DNA from 2 places in the Paenibacillus sp. JDR-2 genome. Region 1 is predicted to be linked to the other one. Evidence: riboswitches for the same ligand, from Rfam matches in the RefSeq annotation. Region 1 holds a riboswitch; the other holds the start of a gene.
What was found. A riboswitch is a leader RNA that binds a small molecule or an ion and turns the genes downstream of it on or off. The one in region 1 is predicted to bind cobalamin.
Positions count from the first base shown of each region.

Region 2: it holds a riboswitch for cobalamin, as region 1 does, so the genes downstream of both, PJDR2_RS16925 (ABC transporter substrate-binding protein) here and PJDR2_RS31930 (S-layer homology domain-containing protein) in region 1, are expected to answer to the same signal.

Region 1 covers NC_012914.1:3,101,543-3,104,960, forward strand. Annotated here, with positions in the region: gene rpiA (ribose-5-phosphate isomerase RpiA) at 1-674, shown strand, start outside; gene PJDR2_RS13600 (metallophosphoesterase family protein) at 709-1,461, shown strand; cobalamin riboswitch at 1,557-1,736, shown strand; gene PJDR2_RS31930 (S-layer homology domain-containing protein) at 1,895-3,418, shown strand, end outside.
Region 2 covers NC_012914.1:3,831,437-3,834,854, forward strand. Annotated here, with positions in the region: gene PJDR2_RS16920 (FecCD family ABC transporter permease) at 1-962, opposite strand, end outside; gene PJDR2_RS16925 (ABC transporter substrate-binding protein) at 964-1,974, opposite strand; cobalamin riboswitch at 2,124-2,339, opposite strand; gene PJDR2_RS16930 (heavy metal translocating P-type ATPase) at 2,372-3,418, opposite strand, start outside.

The DNA.
Region 1 (3,418 bases):
TGGAATCGAAACGTATTGCAGCAGAAAAAGCAGTTGAACTCGTCAAAGACGGGATGAAAGTAGGACTTGGAACCGGCTCTACCGCTTATTGGGCGATCCAAGCCATTGGCCGTAAGGTGAAAGAAGAGGGGCTAACCATTCAAGCGGTCGCGACCTCCGTTCAATCCGAGCAGCTGGCGAAAGAACTTGGCATTCCGATGATGCCATTCGCAGACGTGGACGTGCTTGATCTGACAATTGACGGAGCAGATGAGGTTGATCCCGCCCTGCACCTCATAAAAGGCGGCGGCGGCGCTCTGCTCCGCGAGAAAATTGTAGCGGCTGCAAGCAAGCAGCTGATTATTATCGTGGACGAGAGCAAGGACGTGAAGCAGCTGGGCAAGTTCCCGCTGCCTGTCGAGATTGTTCCGTTTGCGTTCGAGCTGACGGTGAGGAAGCTTCGCAAGCTGGGCTGCGAGCCGAAGCTCCGCAAGAACGGTGAAGAGCTGTATGTGACCGATAACGGCAACTATATTGCGGATTGCGAGTTTGGCGCCATTGCGGATCCGGAAGCGCTACATGACGACCTGAACCGGATTCCCGGAGTTGTAGACAACGGATTGTTTATCCATATGGCAAGTCTTGTTATTGTGGGCTCCGCAGACGGTTCGATCCGGAGTATCACGAAGGAATAAGCCAGCCTAACAAGCAGGAAGGGTGGAGAGAAGCATGAATATGAGGTTTGCGTTAATAACGGATATCCATGGCAATATGCCTGCGTTAAAAGCGGCCCTTCATGAGATCGACACTTTGCATGATGTCGACTCCATCTATTGCTTGGGAGATATGATCGGAATCGGGCCGGATACGAATGAGGTGCTTCATGCGCTTTTCTCCAGGGATGATATATCCTTTGTGTCCGGCAATCATGATGAAGCCGTGCTCGCGATTATCAACGGAGAACCTTATCCGGAGAGCCATTTCCATTCGGAACGGCATCATAAGTGGATAGCGGATAGAATGGACAAGTCGTTTGTCCCGCTGCTGGAACGAATGCCCCGCATGATCCGGACCGAAGCGTACGGCAAAAGCATGCTTTTTACCCATTATCATATTGCGCGGGACAAGTTCAGCGATCCGATAAGCAAAGATCCGTTTAGCCCAATTGTTGAGCCAAGCCTGTCCAATCTGGAAAAGCTGTTCGACGGTTACGAAGACGCATTGATCGGTTTCGGCCATCATCATCCGGTTCATTATTTCCGCAGCGAGAGACAAGCATTTGTTAATCCCGGTTCCCTTGGCTGCAACAATAAGTCCACTGCCAGGTACGCGATCGTTACGGTGTGCGAGCAGGGTTTTGAGGTGCAGCTGCAGGAGGCGGAATATGATAATTCGGCATTCCTTGCTTCCTACGAAAAGCTGGATGTACCCGACCGGGAGTTTATTTTGCGAGTCTTTCACGGAGATCAGCTGAGAGAATAGGCCTATAGAATTGAAAAATTTAGCATGACAAAACGAAAAATATTCGTTATGATGAGCAAGCAAATTGAATACGAGATAAGTATCAGGTGCCAATGATACCTTCCGCCGGTTAGGGCGATGGTATTGGATTGGTTAAAAGGGAAGTTGGGTGAGAATCCCACGCGGTCCCGCCGCTGTAAGAGACGAGTCTATGCGCATATCCACTGGGCAACCGGGAAGGGTGCATAGGCATTGACGCTCGAGCCAGAATACCTGCCTGATTCTTTTTTACACCACAATTCTACGAGCGATAGGAGGGTGTTCATTATGCATGCTTACTTTGACATGTCTACTTGATCAAGCCCTTCAACTTATACGAGTTGAAGGGTTTTTTGCTGTGTTGATCAGTAGTTGTGCCCGAGAGAATGAGAGAGTTATAGAAAGGGAGCTTGTAATGAAAAAGAATAAATGGTTAGTATGGCTGCTTGTTATAGCGGTAACGTTATCCGTTGCGGCTACGCCGGCCCGCGTGTCTTACGCCGACCCGGCAGTCACGCCGGAAGGATACGTCACGCTGGATGTGGAGAAATTTACGCTTGGCCAGGGCTATATTAAAGAGCCCGTAAAAGTACCTTTTTATGAAGGGGACAATGGGGCGGCTTTGGTCGACCGTCTCCTTGGGGAAGAGAACTACAAGCATTCGGGATCGATCGATAGCGCTTTTTACTTATCCAAAGTAAAAGATAACGATTCCAGTCCGGTTCAGCTTCCATCCTATCTTACAAAGATGATGGAAGAAAACAATGCTGCGTTTGGCGGCAAAGTGGATGAGAATTGGCTTGGAGAATTCGATTATACCTTTATGTCCGGTTGGATGTATGCGGTGAATAATGCCTTCCCTCCCGTTGGCTTCTCGAATTATGAACCGCAAAACGGCGATGTCATCCGTGTCCAATTTACCGTTTTCGGGTATGGAACTGACCTTGGCAGCGAGTGGGGAGATATCCGACTTGCGAACAAGGATGATTTAACGGAAGCGGTTGCCGAAATCAATAGCTCACCTGACAAACAGGAATTACTGAATGATGAGAAGATTGGACCTGCGTACGAACATGCATACGCAACATTGGAAAATATTGAAAGCACGCAAGAGGAAGTTAATTCGGCTTTGACAGAGCTGGCAGGAGCTCAGGATAAGACCTCTCCTTCCATAACGGTTAACGGATTCGTTAACAATCAGATCGTAACGGAACAACAGCTTCCGTTCTCGGTATCGGTTACGGATAATGTTCCGCAAACAATTGACCCTGAAGTTAAGCTGAACGGGAACCTGCTGCAACCATCCGGCGGACAATATACAGCTGGTCTTGTATCTGGCTTGAATACGATTGTTATCAAAGCAGCGGACGGTGCAGGCAACCAGGCAACGCAGACTTATACGGTTACATATAAGGCAAGTGCTGCAGGTACAATCAACCAATACGTTGACCGCAATCTGGCTTATCTATTATCAACGGTAAGCAATCCCGTCTTCGGAACGTTAAACGGCGAATGGTCGGTCCTAACCTTGGCACGCGGCAACTACCAAGTACCGGACGGCTACTATGACACTTATTACAACAAGGTCGTAGCGGCTGTTCAAGATAAACAAAACGTTCTAGATCCAAATAAATATACCGAGCACTCCAGAGTTATCCTGGCGCTGACGTCGATTGGCAAAGATGTAACGAATGTCGGTGGATTTAATCAGCTCGAGAAGTTGGCAGATTTCAATAAAGTTATTGCTCAAGGGATTAATGGGCCAACCTTTGCCTTACTTGCACTGGACAGCCACAATTACGATATTCCTGCCGTAGCAGCCGTAGCGGTTCAGTCTACAAGAGCCAATCTTATTCAATACATGGTTGATATGGAAATTAAGAAAGGTACCGAAAATGCAGGCGGATGGGGCTTTGGCAGCTTTGTTGATGTGGATCTG
Region 2 (3,418 bases), 730 kb from region 1:
ACGACTCCAAGCGGAATTTCCTTGGGAGCTAGGGCTAATCTTGCAAGCGTATCGGACCATAACACGAATATCCCTCCGCCTATTGCCGAGAGTGGAATAAGCAGCCGGTAATCCGGACCAACCATTAACCGGATGAGATGCGGCACAACCAAGCCTACGAAGCCGATAACTCCGCTAACCGATACAGCCGCCGCGGTAAGCAGCGTCGAGCCGATAAGGACGATCAGCTTTGTCCGCTCAACCCGGATTCCCAGATGCGCCGCATGCCGCTCGCCAAGAACAAACAGGTTCAGCGCCTGTCCATAAGCAATCAGAAGCGGCAGACCAATAACCAGGCATGGAAGCACGATGTAGACGTCCGCCCAGTTTTTCATCGCCAGCGAGCCCATCAGCCAGAATAGAATCTGGTTAATGACTTCGTCAGACATCGATACCATAAACGATACAAAAGCGCCTAAGAAGGATTGAATAATAACACCCGACAGGATTAAAGTCTCAATCTGCATGACGCCCCTGCTGCGAGCCAAGAAGAAGACGCCAAGCAGCGTCAGCGTTCCCGTTATAAAAGCCACAACCGGAATGGTCCACTCGCCTAGCACGGCCTGATAACCAAATAAAATAAGAAAAGCCGCTCCTACCGAGCTGCCTGATGATACCCCTAATGTATAAGGATCGGCAAGCGGATTGCGGAGCACGCCTTGAAAGCCGGCCCCGGCAAGTCCAAGACACGCGCCAACAAGCACGCCAAGCAGCACGCGGGACAGCCTGACCTGCGTCACAATCGCAATCTCGCCGGCACTCCAGTGACTACTGGCATTATCCGTCCAAGGAAGCTGATGCCAGAGAATTCCCCATACATCGGCAAACGGTATCATGGAGGATCCGATCGACAAACTTAGAACGATAGAAACAGCAAGAAGGAGCAAAGCTGCTCCTCCATAGACCGCTAATTTTCTTTTCATTTTACTTCACAAGATCCGGGTGAAGAGCTTTCGCAACCTGCAGCAGAGCATCCGCAAGACGTGGGCCTACGCGTGAAGTCTCGTCGTTGCCAACTTCAAACATCTGCTTGTTCTTCACCGCATCAATCGCATCCCAGCCCGGACGGCTGTTAATTCCGGTTACGATTGGATTCGGATCCTCTCCCAAATCAGGATAAAGGATAATTTCAGGGTTTTGCTTCACGACTTCTTCCGCGCTGACTTCATACCAGCCTGCTTGCGAAGCGCCTACATTCGTACCTCCGGCAATCGTAAGCAGTTCATCCAGGAACGTACCGGAACCAACCGTCCAGCCCGGCGAGAATTCCAGGTAAACCAGCTTTTTAGGAGCGTCCTTAACGGCATCCGTCACCTGCTGCTTCACATCGCGCATGTGCGTTGCAACTTGAGCCGCTTCATTGTTCTTATTCATTATTTTACCGATTGTCTCGATTTTGGCAATTGTTTCGTCATAAGTTTTTGGATCCGTAGCAAGAACCGTAATGTTCAGCTTGCGAAGCTGCTCGACCGCATCGGTGTTCATCGACGAGGATGCCACAACAAGATCGGGATTAAGAGCCGCGACTGCTTCGATATTGGTCGTCATGTCGCCTACTTTAGGCTTGGACGCCGCTTCTTCCGGATAGTTGCTGTAGCTGTCAACGCCGGCTACTTCTTCGCCTGCGCCAACCGCGTAAAGGACTTCCGTCTCGCTTGGCGCGAGAGATACGACCTTCGTTGGAGCCTTCTCAAACGTCAACTCCGTTCCCGTAGCATCCGTCACCTTAAACGGATATACCGTCTCTGCTGCGGCTGCCGGACTTTCGGCTGGCTGTTCGCTTTGAACCGGCGACGCCGACGCGTTTGCATTCCCCGTATTCCCCGCGTCATTCGTGTTCGCTTTGTTAGCGCCGCATGCCGCCATAAAGACCAGAATTGCAGTCATCAACACGGCCAGCATTAATTTCGACAATCTTTTGTTTCTCTCAACCATTATTTCCAAGCACCCCTTCTATTTATCTTGAATCGAAAACAAAAAAAGGCATTTCCGGCAATAGTGCCGGAAATGCCGGAAGTCCTCTTGGCTTGCGCGCAAAAAAAGACGGGTTCCTACATTCCAACACTTCCCTAACTCCACGTAGGTACAGCGTTATGCGAACAGGCAGGTCTCCTGACTTGAAGCAGTAGCGCCAGCGTCTTCCCGAATCTTGCATTCAGTGACTTAAGCTGGCACACGGGTCTAAATAAACTTAGACCGCTTCTTACAGTGGCGGGTCCGTGCCGGATTTTAACCGGACTTCCCTATTAAGCTTGCAACAGCCTTACGGCTCTTGCAGCACCTGTTCCATGATTTATTCGTTTTCGACCAACGTAACTATACCACCCATATTCTAGAATTGTCCAGCAGCTCTTCTTAATCTGGCTCCAAGCCGGATAGCATTACCCACCACCGATACCGAACTGAAGGCCATTGCCGTACCGGCCATCCACGGCTGAAGCATGCCGCAGGCGGCAAACGGAATGATAAGCGCGTTATAGATAAATGCAAACGTCAGATTTTGCCTGACATTGCGCACCGTTAGACGGCTGATCAGCAAAGCTTCCGGAATGGCGGTCATCCTGGGCTGAAGAAGCGTAATATGTCCGGCCGTTAACGCCGCATCCGTACCGTCTCCCATCGCGAGGCCAACATCCGCCGCGGCTAGTGCCGGAGCGTCATTCCAGCCGTCACCGGCCATACCAACCTTGTAGTCCTGCTCCTTCAAACGGTTAACCAGCTCCAATTTATCTTCGGGCAGCATATTGGCATAGACCTTTGAAGGATCGATTCCCGCCGTTTGGGCCGCGCTCAAAGCAGGCGCAGGATGATCTCCCGTAGCCAGAACCACGGTAACTCCGGCTTTTCTAAGCTGCGTAACGGCCGGTTTGGCAAAAGCCTTTACCGCATCAACGAAGGAAATAGCTCCAATTACCCGGTTATTATCCGCTGCATACAGTACCGTTTCCCCAAGCTTCTGGCGTTCTTCCGCAAATCTTTGTATGGTCGGACTTCCGAAGTTCCACTTTTTCTGTGCGGCAAACCCGGCATTGCCGATTCCGATTCTCCTCTGCTCTACTAATGCTTCTACCCCTTTGCCCGTCGTATAGGAAAAATCGGCTGCGGCAGGAGGAACCAGGCCGGTCTGCAAAGCTTCCGCCCGAATGGCGACGGCAAGCGGATGAGTCGAATGGCCTTCAACGGCAGCGGCAAGTCTCAAGAGGCCCTGCTTGCTTCCCTGTGCAACATGCATGCTGCCGATTTTCGGTTTTCCTTCCGTTAACGTTCCCGTTTTATCAAGCACGAGCATATTAAGCTGAGCCAGCCGTTCAAGAGCGCCCGCTTCCTTCACCACAATCCCTCTTTTGGCGAGACGCCCCGAGGCTACGACAAGAGAAAT